2 regions of the Cohnella suwonensis genome follow, and region 1 is predicted to be linked to the other one. Evidence: predicted binding sites of a transcription regulator. Region 1 holds the regulator's gene; the other holds the start of a gene.
The links. The regulator CtsR, encoded in region 1, represses protease genes until heat stress. The targets are predictions, from matches to a motif close to ATGGTCAATAAAGGTCAAACA.

Region 1 (9,801 bases):
AAGCCCTCCAGCGCCGATGGTACTTGGATCGCAGGGTCCTGGGAGAGTAGGACGCCGCCAGGCTGGACGCATGCCCGAGCAGTCGACGAAGTCGACGACCAGGGCTGATGATGGCAGAGGAAGCACCCGAGAGGGTGCTTTTTTGCTATTCCTTTTGCTTGCGTTGCGGATTGTGTTGGTGGATGTGTGGGTACGCAGCCTCATGTCAGCTAGCCGGCTCAACGCCTGACAACTATCTCTAATACGCTAGCCAACCTCAACCCTCGACAACAACCTCATAACATCTCACCGCCTTCACCCCTCCTCCTCCGTCCCTTCACAACAAAATGCAAAAGTGCAGTTTGATCAGGGTAATTTCGCCCAAACGTCCCATCAACCTGCAAAATTGCAGTTTGTTGAGCCTAAACGGACCGATTCACGTAAAATGCGCCGAACAAACTGCACTTTAGCATTTTGTTTGCGCGAATCATCGGTAAGGGGACGAACAAGATGTATCTATGCATTTTGTTTGTGCTGTGGGTTGGAAAGAACGAATAAAGGCACCCCTAAGGGTGCCCTATACGCGAGAATAGATCTATAATGACCGTGAACGCTTGATCACGTATGATAATACGAGACTTCCCGGGGTTCGAGGCGAATATAATGATCCGTATCCGAAAGGAGAGGACTTATGAGCATCCTTCTTCAAGCTTTTTGGAGAGGGTAACATCATGGGGGAATATCCGGTTTATATCAGAATAGATATTGAGCCGACCTCGACGATCAAATTAACCGTTCAGCAGGCTGAAATCCCTTTGGTGGCGGGAAATTTGGTCCTGAACGATCCAAGGTCCTACTCGTAGAATCCTAACGGATCACGGGATATTATCGCGGATCATTTGCAGAAAGCGGATTTCATCTTTATCGACGGCGATCACTCGTACGAAGGAGTACTCATGGATACGACTTTAGCCCGGAAAATGATCAAACCGGAGTGGATCAATTTCGGAAATCCGATAGTTCCCAGCGTTAGCATGGCAATCAATCATTTGAACTTAATGGAAGGCGATCGAATTTGTTTAATCGAAGGCGGAACATTGTGCTTTCAGTTTTACAGGTCAATCGTCGTGCCTTCGGCCTGCCGGAGCACAAATTTCTATTCCTGTTCATGTACGACATGTATATATACTCGCCCCGCAAAATCCGAATTCGGTCCTTCGGGCCTATCGCGAGCGACGCGGTAGGCCGCCATGGGCTATCGGCCGGCTTGGTCATCAAGATGAACAACCCGCAACGTTCGGAGGTCGAAAGCTTGAAAACGCGGCCGAAGGGCTTCCCCACGTCCGAATCATCGACCGAGTCATGAGGCGCGCCGACGTGACCGCGCTGCTGAATTGCTGTGATTGCTACGTCTCGCTGCACCGTGCCTTAGGGTTCGGTTTGCCGCTCGCCGAGGCGATGAGTTTGGGTAAGCCGGTCATCTGCACGAATTGGTCGGGCAACACCGATTTCATGACTCCCGACAATAGCGGAGCCGTTCGTTTTCGGCTCGTCCGAATCGGCCACGATTTCGGCCCGTATAAGGCGCACAAGCTATGGGCGGAGTCCGACGTCGAGCACGCGGCGCATCTGATGAAGCGGGTCGTCTATGACGACGAATGGCGGTCGGCGATCGCGCGTAGAGGACGGGAGACGATTAGCGAATCGTTCTCGTTGGAGGCGTCGGGCCGGCGATGCGGGAGCGGCTGGAGAAGATATGGGGAAAATAGTGAAGGCGCTCGGCAGCGAGCGCTTTTATTGCGTACGCGGGATACCGTCGGACAAGTAATCGCGCGAGCATCTGAGCATACTTAAGATATTGACGCGGACGTGTTTGCATTTTTCAGAAAACGGCATATAATAAGGATATAGTCAAAGAAAGTCAAAGTCAGAGTCAGAGTTCGAATGCCTTCAACCCCCTGAAAGGAGGTTGTACGTTGCGTAACATTACCGATCTTATCGAACATTATTTAAAGCAGATTTTGCAGGGCAGCTCCGAAGGGGCCGTCGAGATCCAGCGAGGCGAGTTGGCCGATAAGTTCAGCTGCGTGCCGTCCCAGATCAATTACGTGATCAGCACCCGGTTCACCCTCGAGAAAGGTTATCTCGTGGAGAGCAAGAGGGGCGGCGGCGGCTACATCCGAATTCAGCGGGTCGACTTGCCTTCGCTCGAGACGGTGCAACGCCATATTCAGCAGACGGTCGGCGACCAGATCGACCAGACCGCCGCGGAAGGGCTGTTCTACCAGCTCGAGCAGGCTCAATTCATTACCCCGCGGGAGGCGTGCTTGCTGAAGGCGGCCGTGTCCCGGGAGGTGCTGACGCTGAAGCTTCCGCTGCGGGACGAAATACGCGCCAAGCTCGTGAAGGCGATTCTTGTCGCACTGTTGGGGAAATAGCCGAAGGAATTCCGAAAGGAGGATCATCCGATGCAATGCCAGGAATGCGGCAATCGCCCGGCAACGCTCCATTTTACGAAAATCGTGAACGGAGAGAAGGCGGAGCTGCATATTTGCGAATCGTGCGCCAGGGAGAAGGGGGAACTCATCCCCGGTACTTCCAGCGGATTTTCCATCCATAACCTGCTCTCGGGCTTGCTGGACTTCGAAACCGTATCCGCCGGCTCGGCCGCCAGGCCGCAACCGGCGGTCAAATGCGACACGTGCGGGATGACGTACGCCCAATTCAGCAAGATCGGGCGATTCGGCTGCAGTCATTGCTACAAGCAATTTTCCGAACGTCTCGATCCGCTTCTGAAGCGGGTGCACGGCAACACGGTACACGTCGGCAAAGTACCGAAGCGGGCGGGCGGCAGGCTGAGGACAAAGCGGGAGATCGACCGGTTGAAGAAGGAAATGCTCGGCCGGATCGAACGGGAAGATTTCGAGACGGCGGCTCAACTGAGGGATCGGATTCGCGAGCTCGAGAAAGAAATGAGCGGCTGAAGGGCAGGAGAACAAGATGACGAAACGAAAATACGTCAAGCAGGCGCTAAGCCAGTGGATGAACGGCACGGGACCCGATTCCGACGTCGTCATCAGCAGCCGGGTGAGGATCGCCCGCAACATCCGGAACTTGCCTTTCCCGATGATGGCGGATCCCGAACAGTCCGGCTCCGTCATGGATCAACTGCTCTCCGTCGCGGAGAACGGCCGGTTGAACGGTCTCGGCAACATCGAGCAGATTCGGCTGACCGAGCTGACCGAGCTCGAGAAGCTCGTGCTCGTGGAGAAACATCTGATCAGCCCCAATCTAGCGAACGAATCCCGTAACGGCGCCTTGATTCTGAGTCCGAACGAGGACATCAGCGTGATGATCAACGAAGAAGATCATCTTCGCATCCAATGCCTGGCCTCCGGATTCCAGATTCGCGAAGCGTGGGACGCGGCCAGCAAGATCGACGATATATTCGAAGAGCAGGTCGAATACGCCTTCGACGAGAAGCACGGCTACTTGACGAGCTGCCCCACGAACGTCGGCACCGGCATTCGCGCTTCCGTCATGATGCACTTGCCCGCGCTCGTCATGACGGGGCAGATCAACCGCATTTTGTCCGCCGTCACGCAAGTCGGTCTCGCGGTGCGGGGTCTGTACGGCGAAGGCAGCGAAGCGACGGGCAACCTGTTCCAAGTGTCGAACCAGATTACGCTTGGACAATCGGAACAGGAGATCGTCGAAAATTTATTCCAGGTCGCTCGCCAAATGATCGAACACGAACGGTCCGCCAGGAGTAAGCTATTAACCGAATCCCGGCTTCGCGTCGAGGACCGGGTGCGACGGTCGTACGGCATTCTGACGCAAGCGATCATCATCGATTCCAAAGAAGCATCCCAGAGGTTATCCGATATTCGGCTAGGCGTTCACCTCGACCTGCTTCCCGAAGTCGACGGTCTCGTCCTGAACGAGCTGCTCGTCTCGACGCAGCCCGGTTCGCTCCAATTGACGTACGGAGAAGCGATGAGTCCGGAAGATCGGGACCGGTCGAGAGCGGAAATGATTCGCAGCCGACTGGCAACTATTTCATAAATGTTTTATTCTAACTTTATAGCTAGGCTTTTTGAACAACCACTTAGGAGGTGTGTCTCATGATGTTTGGCAGATTTACGGAACGTGCGCAGAAGGTGTTGGCGTTGGCTCAAGAAGAGGCGGTGCGTTTGGGACACAATAATATCGGTACGGAACATATTCTGCTCGGTTTGATCCGGGAAGGGGAAAGCATTGCGGCCAAGGCGCTAATCGCGCTCGGTCTCGGCTTGGAGAAAATCCAGGACGAAGTCGAATCGTTGATCGGACGCGGCCAAGAGCAACCGACGAACATCGCTTACACGCCGCGGGCGAAAAAAGTCATCGAGCTGTCGATGGACGAGGCGCGCAAGCTGGGACATACGTACGTCGGCACGGAACATATTCTTCTCGGCCTCATCCGCGAAGGCGAGGGCGTCGCAGCCCGCGTCCTGAACAATCTGGGCATCAGCCTGAACAAGGCTCGCCAGCAAGTGCTGCAGCTGCTCGGCAGCAACGAGAGCGCGTCGCAGAACCACGGACCTTCCGCGAACGTCAGCACGCCGACGCTCGACGGCTTGGCTCGCGACTTGACGGCCAGCGCCCGCGACGGCAACATCGATCCGGTCATCGGCCGTTCCAAGGAAATCGAACGCGTCATCCAAGTGCTGTCCCGCCGCACGAAGAACAATCCCGTTCTGATCGGCGAACCGGGCGTCGGCAAGACGGCGATCGCCGAAGGTCTCGCGCAGAAGATCGTCAACAACGAGATTCCCGAGACGCTTCGCGACAAGCGCGTCATGACGCTCGACATGGGCTCGGTCGTCGCCGGAACGAAGTACCGCGGCGAATTCGAAGACCGTCTGAAAAAAATCATGGACGAAATCCGCCAAGCGGGCAACGTCATTCTCTTCATCGACGAATTGCATACTTTGATCGGAGCGGGCGGCGCGGAAGGCGCGATCGACGCTTCCAACATTCTGAAGCCGGCTCTGGCTCGCGGCGAGCTGCAGTGCATCGGCGCGACGACGCTTGACGAATACCGCAAATACATCGAGAAGGACGCCGCGCTGGAGCGCCGGTTTCAACCGATTACGGTCGATCAGCCGACGCCGGAAGAAGCGATTCAGATTCTGCTCGGCTTGCGCGACCGTTACGAAGCGCATCACCGCGTGAAAATCACCGACGACGCGATCGACGCCGCCGTCAAGCTGTCCGACCGTTACATCCCGGATCGGTTCTTGCCGGACAAAGCGATCGACTTGATCGACGAAGCGGGCTCCAAGGTCAGGCTGAACTCGTACACGGTACCGCCTAACCTGAAGCAGCTCGAGACGCGTCTCGAGGATATCCGCAAGGAGAAGGACGCTGCAGTCCAAAGCCAAGAGTTCGAGAAAGCGGCCGCCCTTCGCGACACCGAACAGAAGATCCGCGAAGAGCTCGATCATACGAAGAACCTGTGGAAAGAGAAGCAAGGCCGCACCGATTCCGAGGTGACGCCGGAAGATATCGCCCAAGTCGTCGCGAGTTGGACCGGCATTCCGGTCAGCAAGCTGGCGGAGGAAGAGACGGAGCGCCTGCTCAAGATGGAAAGCATTCTTCACGACCGCGTCATCGGCCAAGAAGAAGCGGTCAAGGCGGTATCCCGCGCGATCCGTCGCGCCCGCGCCGGCTTGAAGGATCCGAAGCGCCCGATGGGCTCGTTCATCTTCCTCGGCCCGACGGGTGTCGGCAAGACGGAGCTCGCTCGCGCCATCGCCGAAGCGATGTTCGGCGACGAGAACGCGGTCATCCGCATCGACATGTCGGAGTACATGGAGAAGCATTCCACTTCGCGCCTCGTCGGAGCGCCTCCGGGATACGTCGGTTATGACGAAGGCGGCCAACTGACCGAGAAAGTACGCCGCAAGCCGTACTCGGTCGTGCTGCTCGACGAGATCGAGAAGGCCCATCCGGAAGTGTTCAACATCTTGCTCCAAGTGCTTGAGGACGGCCGCTTGACCGATTCCAAAGGCCGTTCCGTCGACTTCCGCAACACGCTTATTATCATGACCTCGAACGTCGGCGCGGAGCAGATCAAGAAGAATTCGACTTTGGGTTTCACGGCCGCGCAAGACGCGGGCCGCGACTACCAGAACATGAAAGAAAAAGTGCTCGCGGAGCTCAAAAAATCGTTCCGTCCGGAGTTCTTGAACCGGATCGACGAATCGATCGTCTTCCATCCGTTGAACGAGGAGCATATCTCCCAGATCGTCACGCTCATGGCCGACGACCTACGTAAGCGCCTCGTCGAGCACAACGTCACTTTCGAACTGACCGACTCGGCGAAATCGTTCCTCGCGAAGGAAGGCTACGATCCGCAATACGGCGCTCGTCCGCTGCGCCGCGCGATCCAGAAGCATATCGAGGACCGGTTGTCCGAAGATCTGCTTCTCGGCAAAATCGCCAAAGGCCACGCGCTCGTCATCGACGAGTCGGAAGGCGGTCTCGTCGTCCGGCAGAAGGGCGAGAAAGGCGAGATCGAATTGACTAAAGCTTAAGCTAAGCTTAGGGAACTCCCCGGGCGACGCCTTTCGGCGATCTCCCGGGGAGTTTTTTGGTTTGTGCTTGTGGGCTTCTGCTGTAATCAGGTGGAACCGAATTGCAGGCGGGTGTTCGGGGGTTGGAGTGGCTGTAGTCAGGTGAAACCGTATTGCAGTCGGTCGTTCGGGGTTGGTGTAGCTGTAGTCAGGTGAAACCGAATTGGAGGCAGTAGTACGGAGTTTGGGATGGATGTAGTCAGGTGAAACCGTATTGCAGGCAGAGTTAGTTGTCTCGTAAGCAACTAAAGCCCTCCGAAGTCCCTTCGAGCAGACAGTTATTGTCTCGCAAGCAACTACAACTCTCCGAAGTCACTCCGAGTAGACCATTAGATGTCCCGCAAGCAACTACAGCCCTCCGAAGTCCCTTCGAGCAGACAGTTATTGTCCCGCAAGCAACTACAACCCTCCGAAGTCACTCCGAGTAGACCATTAGATGTCCCGCAAGCAACTACAGCCCTCCGAAGTCCCTTCGAGCAGACAGTTATTGTCCCGCAAGCAACTACAGCCCTCCGAAGTCGCTCCGAGTAGACCATTAGATGTCCCGCAAGCAACTACAGCCCTCCGAAGTCACTTCGAGCCCTCCGATAATTAGCTCATGAGCAACTAAGACCTGAGGGAGCTTGCATTACGACTCGGAAACTTCCAAGATCCCCCAACTTTCGTTTGCGTATCCGTCCCTGGGCGGGTTTCTCTTGGCCCCGGGAAATGGTAAACTTCAAGATGTAGCGAAAAACGATAATGCCCGCCGTAGCGGTATGCCGAACTTCGCTAATCGCGAAGCCGCAAGTCGGCGTTCGCTGCGGACAACCCGTTTTTCCCGGAAGGAGCGCGACACCCGCCATGGCCAAGGTCAAAACGAAATTCGCCTGCACCGAGTGCGGAACGGAATCGCCCAAATGGATGGGCAAATGCCCGGGCTGCAACGAGTGGAACACGATGGTCGAGGAAACCGAGACGGAAGTCAAGGCAATCGTCGGAAGAAGCGAATTGCACCGGGCGAAAGAAAAAGCCCAACCGATCATACATATAGAAAGTAAGAAAGAACCGCGCATTCTGACGGGCATGGCCGAGTTGAACCGGGTGCTCGGGGGAGGGCTCGTCCCCGGCTCCCTGCTCCTTGTCGGCGGCGATCCGGGCATCGGCAAGTCGACTCTCTTGCTCCAAACCGCTTATTCGCTCTCGAACAAAGGATTGAAAGTGCTATACGTCTCGGGAGAAGAATCCGTGCGCCAGACGAAGCTTCGCGCGGACCGTCTCGGCGCGCTGAACGACAAGCTGTACGTGCTATGCGAGACGAACCTCGAGACGATCGAGGAAGCCATTGCCGAGGTGGAGCCGGACTTCCTCGTCATCGACTCGATTCAAACCGTCTACAGGCCGGAAATCGCTTCCGCGCCCGGCAGCGTCGCGCAAGTCCGCGAGTGCACCGCCCACTTCATGAGAATATCGAAGGTGAACGGCGTCGCGACCGTGCTCGTCGGCCATGTCACGAAGGAAGGCGCGATCGCCGGCCCGAGGCTACTGGAACATATGGTGGACTGCGTGCTTTATTTCGAAGGCGAAAGGCATCATACTTATCGGATTCTTCGGGCGGTTAAGAATCGTTTCGGCTCGACGAACGAAATCGGCATTTTCGATATGGCGGAGGAAGGCCTCCGCGAAGTGACGAATCCGTCCGAGTTGTTCCTGTCGGAAAGGCCGCTCGGCGTCTCCGGCTCGACCGTCGTAGCCAGCATGGAGGGCACGAGGCCGATGCTCGTCGAACTGCAGGCGCTCGTCGCCCCGACGCATTTCCCGTCGCCCCGCCGCATGGCGTCCGGCTTCGACCATCACCGCATGTCGCTCGTCATCGCCGTCCTCGAGAAACGAATGGGCATGCTGCTGCAAAACCAAGACGCTTACTTGAACGTGGCCGGCGGCGTGAAGCTTGACGAACCGGCGGCGGATCTCGCCGCGATCGTCAGCCTCGCGTCCAGCTTCAAGGACGCGCCGACCAAGCCGTACGACGCGATCTTCGGAGAGGTCGGACTGACGGGAGAAGTGAGGGCCGTCTCGCGCGCGGAGCAACGGGTCAAGGAAGCGCACAAGCTCGGATTCAAACGGGTCATTTTGCCGGAGACGAGCATGAAAGGGTGGCAGCCGCCCAAAGACATTCAGCTCATCGGGGTCACGACGGTCGCGCAAGCGCTCAAAGCCGCATTGGAATAGGGGGTATCGTTTGACATAATGAAAGAACATAAAGAAAGAGACCCTAAAGACACGAAAGAGAAAGAACGCAACCAGCAAGAGAAAACGATGAATTTGCTGCTGCAGATGGTCGCGCCGGGAACCCCTTTCCGCGACGGATTGGAGAACGTGCTTCGCGCGAAGACGGGGGCGCTTATCGTCGTCGGCTACAGCCCCGAAGTGATGGAAGTCGTCGACGGAGGTTTCTCCATCAATTGCGATTTCAGTCCGAACTACTTGTACGAATTGGCCAAAATGGACGGAGCGATCATTCTCAACGAAGACGTGAAACGCATTCTGTACGCCAATACGCAGTTGATCCCCGATCCGTCGATTTCCTCGTCGGAGACGGGCATCCGCCACCGTACGGCGGAGCGGGTCGCGAAGCAGACGGGCAAGCTCGTCGTCTCCATCTCGCAGCGCCGCAACGTCATTACGCTATATCAAGGCAATCTTCGCTACGCCCTCAAGGAAATGGGCGTGATCCTGACGAAGGCGAACCAAGCGATACAGACGATGGAGAAGTATCGGGCCGTGTTCACGCAAGCGCTCACGAACTTGTCCGCGCTGGAGTTCGAGGAAATGGTCACGATGCACGAGGTGGCTTACGTCATCCAACGAGCCGAGATGATGCTGCGAATCAATAACGAGATTAACCGTTACGTGCTGGAGCTCGGCAACGAAGGCCGGCTCATCTCGATGCAGAAGGAAGAGCTGGTCGGCTCGGCCGAAGAAGAAGCTTGGCTGCTGCTCCGGGACTACGCCAAGGACGACGCCGAGAACAAGGTGAAGGAAATTCAAGCGGCGATCCGCAAGCTCAGCTCGGAAGAACTGCTCGATTCGGGCTTGCTGATCCGTCTTCTCGGCTATCCGTCGCTGAACTCCGTCGTCGAGGAAGGGCTCCTGCCGCGCGGTTATCGGATGCTGAGCAAGATCCCCCGCCTGCCGAGCATCATCATCCACAATCTCGTCG
Region 2 (9,801 bases), on a different contig from region 1:
TTCTTCCGGGGCAAGAAAATCATCGTCGTCGGCGGCGGAGACTCGGCGATGGAAGAAGCGAACTTCCTGACGAGGTTCGCGTCCGAAGTTACGCTCGTTCATCGCCGCGATGAGATGCGGGCGTCGAAGATCATGCAGGATCGCGCGCGGGAGAATAACAAAATCCTCTGGGGTCTCAACAAGACGCCGGTCGAAGTCGTCGCGGGAGAGAACGGAGTTACCGGGCTCAAAGTGCGCGACAACGCGACCGGCGAAGAAGAAATTCTCGACACGCAAGGCCTGTTCGTCGCGATCGGCCACACGCCGAACACGAAGTTCTTGGACGGCCAGATCGAGACGGACGAACTTGGTTACATCAAGGTGAAGCCGGGTTTGTCCGAGACGAACGTGCCGGGCGTCTTCGCTTGCGGCGACGTGCAGGACCACAAGTACCGCCAAGCGATTACCGCGGCGGGCAGCGGCTGCATGGCCGCGCTCGATTGCGAGAAATTCCTGGAGCACTCCGCCGTTCACGACTGGAGCCAGACGCTGTAAATGCGAGTTCAAAAAGACCGGTTTTCAGCACCGAGAACCCTTCATTCGTACGACCATTAATTTTCCTTATGAGGTGTCGACAAAAATGTCAGAATCGTTGTATGTAGGCGTGGATTTGGGCGGTACCGCCATTAAAGTAGGCTTGTGCAATTCGGCGGGAGAGTTGATTCGCACGTTCGAAGGACCGACGCAAGCCGCGGACGGGACCGACGCCGTGCTGTCCAATATCGCGTCCTATGTCAAGGAGCTCGTTCCTTCGGGAACGCCGGATTGGGAAGCCGTCGCCGGTGTCGGCATCGGCATCGCCGGCTTCCTTAACATCCCGGAGGGAATCATCGATTTCTCGCCGAACCTTCCTTTCCGCGACGTTCCCGCGAAGAAGATCATGGAAGAGAAGATCGGCAAGCCGGTCAAGATCAATAACGACGCCAACGTAGCCGCTCTCGGCGAAGCTTGGGGAGGCGCGGGCAAAGGCGTCGCCAACTGCGTCTGCTATACGCTCGGAACGGGAGTCGGCGGGGGCATTATTCTGAACGACAGGCTGATCGAAGGTTTCTCGGGCATGGCAGGAGAACTCGGCCACATGTCGATCGTGGCCGATCTCGAAGCGATCCAATGCGGCTGCGGCAAGATGGGCTGCTTGGAAACCGTATCGTCGGCAACCGGTATCATTCGCATGGCGAAGGACGCCGTCGCCCGGGGAGACCGGACGACGCTGAGCCTTGTGGAAGGCGAGCTGACGGCGAAAGACGTGTTCGACGCGGCGAAAACCGGCGACGAAGCCGCGCAGCGCATCGTCGCCCGGGCGGCGTTCTACTTGGGCAAATCGATGGCCGCGGTGGCCGTCGTCGTTAACCCGCAACGGTTCATTCTAGGCGGCGGCGTAAGCAAGGCCGGGGAATTCTTGTTCGCGCAAATCCGCGAGGTGTTCGACAAGCTGACGCCGGACAGCGCGCGCAAGGGCGTCGAGATCGTCGCGGCGGAGTTAGGCAACAACGCCGGAGTGGTGGGCGCGGCAGGATTGTTCCTTCGCGCATAACATAAAGCAGGCGCCCGGCACCGCTTCTCGTTATCGCGGGCCGGGCGCCTCTTGCTTCGGACGAACTCATACGTGTTCCGATCATCGAGTTTCATCATCGCAAAGTCGTCGTTTGTTACCGGGGGAGGAATAGGCATGGATACGATCGGGACGCAGCCGACTCTCGTCATCATCACGGGAATGTCGGGCGCAGGGAAAACGATCGCGGTACAAAGCTTGGAGGATTTGGGGTTCTTTTGCGTCGATAACTTGCCTCCCGTGCTGATTCCGAAGTTCGCGGAGCTGATCGAGCAATCCCAAGGACGAATCGCGAAGATCGCGCTCGTCATCGACTTGCGGGGCCGCGAGTTCTTCACGGCGCTGTCCGAGTCCTTGAGTCATATACGCGAGCATTACACGTTCCATTACGAGATCTTGTTCTTGGACGCCACCGATTCCGTTCTCGTGCAACGGTACAAGGAAAGCCGCAGAAGGCATCCTCTCGCGCCGGAAGGCTTGCCGCTCGAAGGCATCCATTCGGAGCGCAAGCTTCTCGAGGACTTGAAGGGCTGGGCGACGCAAGTCATCGACACGAGCAGCTTGAAGCCCGCCGCGCTCAAGGAGAAGATCATTAACCGGTTCACGAACATGGACCGCAACCATATCAATATCAACGTCACTTCTTTCGGCTTCAAGTATGGCGTACCGATCGACGCGGACTTGATCTTCGACGTCCGTTTTCTTCCGAATCCGCACTACATCGAGCAGCTTCGCCCGAAGACGGGCGTCGATCCGGAAGTGTACGACTACGTCATGAAATGGCCGGAGACGCAAACGTTTTTGACGAAGCTGCTCGATATGCTGCAATATCTGATCCCGCTCTATCACAAGGAAGGCAAGAGCCAAGTCGTTATCGGGATAGGTTGCACGGGCGGGAAGCATCGCTCCGTCGCGCTCGCGGAGTATTTGGGCCGCAGGCTCGGTTCCAGCGATACCGAGATGGTGAGAGTAAGCCACCGCGATTCCGATCGCGATCAGGCAGAGCCGAGGTGAGGGGATGAAGGGTCAACAACAGACTCTAAGCCGGAAACCGCGTATCGTCGTCATCGGCGGGGGTACGGGGTTGTCCGTCATGTTGCGCGGCTTGAAGCAGAAACCGCTCGACATTACGGCTATCGTGACGGTAGCGGATGACGGCGGCAGCTCGGGCATTCTGCGGGAGGAACTGCAGATTCCGCCGCCGGGCGATATACGCAACGTCTTGTCCGCCCTCGCGGACACGGAGCCGCTCTTGGCGGAAGTGCTGAAGTACCGATTCAACAACGGACCTAGCTTAGCCGGACATAGCTTGGGGAATCTTATTCTTGCGGCGATGACCGATATTACGGGAGATTTCGTGACCGGTATCAAGGAGCTGAGCCGCATATTCGCGGTGCGAGGCCGCGTGCTGCCGGCGGCGAACCACGCGATCGTGCTGAAAGCGGAGATGGAGGACGGCTCGATCGTCGTCGGCGAGTCGACCATTCCGAAGTCGGGGCTCGCGATCCGCAGGGTGTTCCTGGAGCCCGCGGACGTCGAAGCGCTGCCCGAGGCGGTGCAGGCCATTCAAGACGCGGACGCGATACTGATCGGGCCGGGAAGCTTGTATACGAGCATCATTCCGAACTTGATCGTGCCGAAGCTCGCCGAGGCGATCGTACAATCGCAGGCGGTAAAGCTGTTCGTCTGCAACGTCATGACGCAGCCGGGGGAAACGGACAATTATTCGGTCAGCGACCATCTGGCCGCGGTGCACGCGCATATCGGCCATCATCTGTTCGACTATGTCATCGTGAACGATGGGGAAATTCCGCCCCAAGTCCAAGACCTGTACGCGGAGCAGGGATCGACCGCGGTACATCTGGATTTGGAGGAAGTCACGAAACGAGGCTACAAGGTCATCGCGGATACGTTGGTGCTTTTCCGAACGTATTTACGCCATGACGCCGCGAAGCTAAGCGATCACATTTATCATCTGGTCGAAGATTGGATGCTGCGAAAGGGGGGATAAGGCATGTCGTTTGCGGCGCTAACGAAGAAGGAGTTAACGATGCTCGACGCGGAGGAATGTTGCCAGAGGGCGGAGCTCTCGGCGCTCATCCGCATGAACGGAACGATCGCCCTGTCGAACCGACGGGTGATCCTCGACATCGCAACCGAGAATGCCGCGATTTCACGCCGGATGTACACCCTTCTGAAGAAGCATTTTAAGGTCGTGACCGAATTGCTCGTGCGGAAGAAAATGCGGCTGAAGAAAAACAACGTCTACGTCGTGCGGGTACCGGCGGGCGCGGAAACGATCCTGAACGATCTATCGATCGTCTCCGAAGGGTTTCTGTTCCATCCGAGCATCGACAAGAATCTGATTCGCAAGCCTTGCTGCAAGAAAGCCTACTTGCGCGGGGCGTTTCTCGCCGGCGGCTCGGTGAACAATCCGGAGGGCTCCTCGTACCATCTGGAAATCGCGTCTATGTACGAAGAACATTGCCACGCCCTCGTCGAGTTGGCGAACAAGTTCCACTTGAACGCGAGATTCATCGAACGGAAGAAGGGCTTCATTCTTTATATTAAAGAAGGCGAGAAAATCATCGAATTCTTGAGCATAATCGGCGCGCATCAGGCGCTGTTCAAGTTCGAGGACGTTCGCATCATGCGGGACATGCGCAATTCCGTCAACCGGATCGTCAATTGCGAGACGGCGAATCTCAACAAGACGATCGGGGCGGCCGTGCGGCAGATCGACAATATCAAGCTTCTGCAGAAGGAAGTCGGCTTGAATAACTTGCCGGACAAACTGCGGGAAGTCGCGGAAATTCGACTGCAGCACCCGGATATCAACCTGAAAGAGGTCGGCGATCTGCTCAAAGGCCGGGTCAGCAAGTCGGGGGTAAACCATCGGCTTCGGAAGCTTGACGAATGGGCGGAAAAAATCCGGAACGGCGGCGCATAAACCGTATGGCGTATTTGTTCACTTCAGTGTTATAATAGGATGGAAACTGTAGCTCGGGGGTCCCGACGCGCGGGACGAACAATGATAGGGGGTATCCGGTCCATGACGAGACAGCCGGTAGTCGTTCGGCTTAAAACGGGTCTTCACGCCAGACCGGCGGCACTATTCGTGCAAGAAGCCAATAAATTCTCCTCTGACGTCTTCGTGGAGAAGGATGACAAGAAAGTCAACGCGAAGAGCATCATGGGCATTATGAGCTTGGCGATCAGCTCCGGCACGGAAGTGGCGATCAGCGCGGAAGGTTCCGACGCGGAGCAGGCTGTAACCGCTTTAGTCCAATTGGTCAGCAAAGAAGAGCTCGAAAACCAATAAGCAACCGTTGCATGGAGCTCCCGATGGGGGCTTTTTGCATTTTTCGGGCATTATTTAAAACATTTGGTTATCCGATTGCGTCATGAGTTATGAATGATAACAGTCGAAAGGTGGTTGGATCGTATGAAAGGACGCGTATGGTTACAGGGGGCCGTGGCCGCGGCGATGGTACTGACGGTCGCATGGATCGGATTCGGAAGGGGAGAGGGCAGCGTGGCATCCGCGGAAACGACGGCGGCATCGGGAGCGGCGCCTTACACGGTAACGGTTGGAGCTAGCGGATCGATTAAGGTGGATCCGGATATCGCTTACGTGAACGTGGCGGTGGAGACGAGGGGCGCGAAAGCGACGGACGCCCAGCAAGCGAACGCGGACAAATTCGCGGGCGTCGAGAAAGTGCTGTACGAGAAATTCGGCATCGACAAGAAAGACGTGCAGACAACCGGCTTCGACGTGCAGCCCGAGTACAACTACACGGAGAAAGACGGGCAAGTGCTGAAGGGATACGTCGCCGTTCATTCCATTCAAGTGTCCTACCGCAAGCTGACGGAAATCGGCAAGCTGCTCGACGCTTTGACGGCGGCGGGCACCAATCGCGTGAACGGCGTACAGTTCTCGACCGAGAAGCGGGACCAGTACGAGTTGGACGCGCTCAAGAAGGCGATGGATAACGCGGCGGCCAAAGCCGGCGTCCTCGCCACTTCGGCGAAACGTCAGCTCAAGGGCGTCATCAACATCGTTCAGAGCGACTCGGGAACGAGCCCGATCCCCTATCCGGGCGTCATGTTTAATTCGATGGCGAAGATGGCCGCCGATTCCGCGGCGCCGACATCGGTGCAGGCGGGGCAGATCGAGATCGGCGCTCAAGTGACGGTACAGTACGAGATGCAGTAAGAAGGACGTTAAGATAGCGGGATGAGGCATGGCTAACGAGAATAAAGCGAGCCGATCGCCATTGCCCGGCAGGAAAAATGAGCTGTTCCGAATGTCATTTCAAAGTGACATTGCGGGCAGCTCATTTTTTCGTTTTTCCCTCCAAGACCGGAATCCGGTCCTGCAGAGCGGATCCGGCCAATAAAGGCGTTGCAAGACCGGAATCCGGTCCTGCGGTGCGGATCCGGCCAATAAAGGCGTTGCAAGACCGGAATCCGGTCTTGCGGTGCGGATCCGGCCAATAAAGGCGTTGCAAGACCGGAATCCGGTCTTGCGGTGCGGATCCGGCCAATAAAGGCGTTGCAAGACCGGAATCCGGTCTTGCTCTAGTCAGGCGTGGCTTCGAACACAAATTAAACCGCCTCCGGGAGCCGGAGACGGTTCATGCGAGGGCTCGCGAATGCGCGGGCCGATTAAGCTTCTTTGTATTGGTGCATCTGCCGAATGGAGAGAGCTTCTTCAAGCAGCTCGATGAATTCCACGGAAAGGTTCATTTTCTTCGCTTCCCTGTACACCTCGAGCAGATGCTCGTCCTTCAGCGGGCGAAGAAGCGATGCTTTGTCGCTAAGCCGGCGGGCGGCTACCATGTCGATGTGGGAGTCGTGTTCTCTTTCATGGAAACTTCGGGTAGCAATGGGCGGTGAATGCATCGTGGAAGAGTTGTTCACCAAGTAAGGATAAGTACGATCTGACATTAATTTCCCTCCTCTGCGGTTCCTAGGAGATAACTATAATTGGAGGCAATTGGAATAACCTCATGGAAAGCATACCATGGATTGTCCGGATCGCAGAGGGGGTATTCAAAGATTTGAATTGTTGTTGACATATCGCGAATAGTGTGGTAATAGATGGGGCGATTTGGGCGATATCTGCAAAAAAACTCCGACATCCGGGTTACGGCGTCGGAGTTTTTCGTGGTTTAGGTGACTTTATCGATGACTTTGTCGATCAAGCCGTATTCCTGGGCCGTCGCGGCTTCCATGAAGTTGTCGCGGTCGGTGTCTTTCTCGATGCGCTCCAGCAGTTGGCCGGTACGCTCGGACAAGATGCCGTTCAGCTTGTCGCGAAGCTTGAGAATGCGGCGAGCGCGAATCTCTATATCGCTCGCTTGGCCTTCCGCTCCGCCGAGCGGTTGGTGGATCATTACTTCGCTGTTCGGAAGCGCGAAGCGTTTGCCTTTGGCGCCCGCCGCGAGCAGGAAAGCGCCCATCGAAGCGGCCATGCCGACGCAGATGGTGGACACGTCCGGTTTGATGAATTGCATCGTATCGTAAATGGCCATTCCCGCCGTAATGGAACCGCCGGGGCTGTTGATGTACAGGTGGATGTCTTTCTCGGGATCTTCGGCCGCCAAGAACAGCAATTGGGCGATGATCGAGTTGGCAACCACGTCGTTAACCTGCGTTCCGAGGAAAATGATGCGATCTTTGAGCAGACGGGAATAGATATCGTAAGCCCGTTCTCCTCGATTCGTTTGCTCGACAACCATAGGTACGAAACTCATGCTGGCGTCCCTCCTCATGAATGGTTTTATCTAATGTAACGCTTGCGGTTTTCTAATCATAGCGAATCCTCGAGCAAAAGTCAAAGAAAGTCAAAGGTGGGGAAAAGCCGATAAAAACAAAAAAACGACCGTATGGCACGGTCGGGGAAGTTAAATGATAAAAGTTGGCGCGCCCGTGAGGAATCGAACCTCAATCTCAGCCTTCGGAGGGCTGCGTCATATCCGTTGGACCACGGGCGCTCGTGAATGACAGCAAGAATTATTATAATCCGCGGGAAGTTAAAAAGCAAGGGAATGGACCATTTTAAATTTGTAATTTTCGTGTACGGCCGTACTTGCGCGAGAGGGGGATTTTAGCTAAAATAAAGGTGGGACTAAAAAGGTTGATGCGGGACGTTTTATGTCCAACCAACCGATGTCACCACAACATTCGCATCGAAGCCGGCAACAGCCATCCGGTCTCGGGAGGAAAAGCGGGAACTATGCGAAAAATCGTGGATATTCAGAAGAAGCTTCTACCCGATCTGCTGCAGGTCATGGAGAAACGGTACGACATTCTCCATCGCATCAACTTGGCGGGCATGATCGGCAGGCGCACGCTGGCCGCGAACGTCGATATGACGGAACGGGTGCTGCGAGCCGAGTTAGAGCTGCTACGCGCGCAAGGGTTGCTCGATATGGCCCCTTCCGGCATGACGCTGAGCGCGAGCGGCAAACAGCTGGTCGAAGAGATGGAACCGATCGTCAAGGAGTTGTTCGGACTATCGGACATGGAAGACCGTATGCGCGAGGCTTTCGGATTGAAGCGGGTCATTATCGTTCCCGGCAATTCGGACGAATCGGATCATACGAAGATGGAGCTCGGCAGAGCCGGCAGCCGCGTGCTGAGAACGAGCTTGTCGTCGGGGGACGTCGTTGCCGTCATGGGCGGATCGACGATGGCCCGCATGGCTTCGCAATTTTCCAATCCGTCTCAATTGAAGGATAATTGGTTCGTACCCGCAAGGGGAGGCTTGGGCGAGAGCGTCGATTATCAGGCGAACACGATCGCCGCGGAGCTGGCCAAGAGAACGGGAGCGCGTTACCGCATGCTCCACGTGCCGGACCACCTTAGCGAAGAAGCGTACCAGACGATCATGCAGGAGCCCAATGTACGCGAAGTGGTCGACATGATCCGGGGAGCGAGAATCGTCGTTCATGGCATCGGGGACGCCGTCACGATGGCGAGGCGAAGAAAGCTCAGCGAAGAGACGAAGGAAGAGCTCGTGAAGGACGGCGCGCTGGCGGAAGCGTTCGGCTACTATTTCGACCGGACGGGGAAAGTCGTTCATCGTATGGCGACGGCGGGGCTCAGACTCGACGATATCGAGGCGGCCGGACTTGTCATCGGCATCGCGGGCGGCCAGAGCAAGGGAGAAGCGATCGCTTCGGTTATGAGATTCGGTCACGACGACGTGCTGGTGACGGACGAAGCGGCGGCTTCGGAGGCGCTCAAGCACGTGTGAATCACGATGCGGACGCCGTATTCAGTTTTAAGCCCGAATAACGGGGAATCCTACAAAGTAACGAGGTCTCGGCGTTTTGGCGCCTGACATATAAAAAGGCTTTCATTCCAAGGAGGAAACCAATCATGGCAGTAGTAAAAGTGGGTATTAACGGATTTGGTCGTATCGGACGTAACGTTTTTCGCGCTTCCCTCAACAACCCGAACGTAGAAATCGTAGCGATCAACGACCTGACGGACGTTAACACGCTTGCTCACCTTCTCAGATACGATACGACTCACGGCAAATTGAACGGAACGGTCGAAGTGGGCGAAGGCGCGCTGATCGTAAACGGCAAAACGGTAAAAGTATTCGCCGAGCGCGACCCGGGCAACCTGCCATGGGCTTCCGTAGGCGCCGAAATCGTCGTTGAATCGACGGGTATTTTCACGGCTAAAGAAAAAGCCGAGCTCCACCTTAAAGGCGGCGCTAAAAAAGTCATCATCTCCGCTCCCGCGACGAACGAAGACATCACGATCGTTATGGGCGTTAACCAAGACAAATACGATCCATCCGCACATACAATCATCTCCAACGCGTCTTGCACGACGAACTGCTTGGCTCCGTTCGCTAAAGTATTGAACGACCAATTCGGAATCGTTAAAGGCATGATGAACACGATCCACTCGTACACGAACGACCAAAGCGTATTGGATCTCCCGCACAAAGACCTGCGTCGCGCTCGCGCTGCCGCCGAAAACATCATTCCTTCTTCCACGGGCGCAGCGAAAGCCGTTTCCCTCGTATTGCCTGAGCTGAAAGGCAAATTGAACGGCATGTCCATGCGCGTTCCGACTCCTAACGTATCCGTAACGGATCTCGTTGCCGAGCTCAAAGTCAACGTAACGGTCGAAGAAGTGAACGCGGCTCTGAAAGCTGCTTCCGAAGGCCCTCTGAAAGGCATCTT

Region 2: a site for CtsR is predicted at 7,427-7,447, ahead of clpP (ATP-dependent Clp endopeptidase proteolytic subunit ClpP). Genes of this name have one in related genera too.

Annotation. Positions count from the first base shown of each region.
Region 1 covers NZ_JBHSMH010000020.1:55,791-65,591, reverse strand. Annotated here, with positions in the region: rRNA gene rrf (5S ribosomal RNA) at 1-63, shown strand, start outside; gene ACFPPD_RS08705 (class I SAM-dependent methyltransferase) at 864-1,223, shown strand; gene ACFPPD_RS08700 (glycosyltransferase) at 1,132-1,833, shown strand; gene ACFPPD_RS08695 (CtsR family transcriptional regulator) at 1,956-2,417, shown strand; gene ACFPPD_RS08690 (UvrB/UvrC motif-containing protein) at 2,448-2,963, shown strand; gene ACFPPD_RS08685 (protein arginine kinase) at 2,980-4,044, shown strand; gene ACFPPD_RS08680 (ATP-dependent Clp protease ATP-binding subunit) at 4,104-6,560, shown strand; gene radA (DNA repair protein RadA) at 7,443-8,810, shown strand; gene disA (DNA integrity scanning diadenylate cyclase DisA) at 8,829-9,801, shown strand, end outside.
Region 2 covers NZ_JBHSMH010000101.1:22,766-32,566, forward strand. Annotated here, with positions in the region: gene trxB (thioredoxin-disulfide reductase) at 1-534, shown strand, start outside; gene ACFPPD_RS22565 (ROK family glucokinase) at 620-1,573, shown strand; gene rapZ (RNase adapter RapZ) at 1,709-2,605, shown strand; gene ACFPPD_RS22575 (gluconeogenesis factor YvcK family protein) at 2,610-3,602, shown strand; gene whiA (DNA-binding protein WhiA) at 3,606-4,541, shown strand; gene ACFPPD_RS22585 (HPr family phosphocarrier protein) at 4,644-4,913, shown strand; gene ACFPPD_RS22590 (SIMPL domain-containing protein) at 5,037-5,807, shown strand; gene sda (sporulation histidine kinase inhibitor Sda) at 6,260-6,541, opposite strand; gene clpP (ATP-dependent Clp endopeptidase proteolytic subunit ClpP) at 6,766-7,350, opposite strand; tRNA gene ACFPPD_RS22605 (tRNA-Arg) at 7,516-7,590, opposite strand; gene ACFPPD_RS22610 (sugar-binding transcriptional regulator) at 7,833-8,855, shown strand; gene gap (type I glyceraldehyde-3-phosphate dehydrogenase) at 8,981-9,801, shown strand, end outside.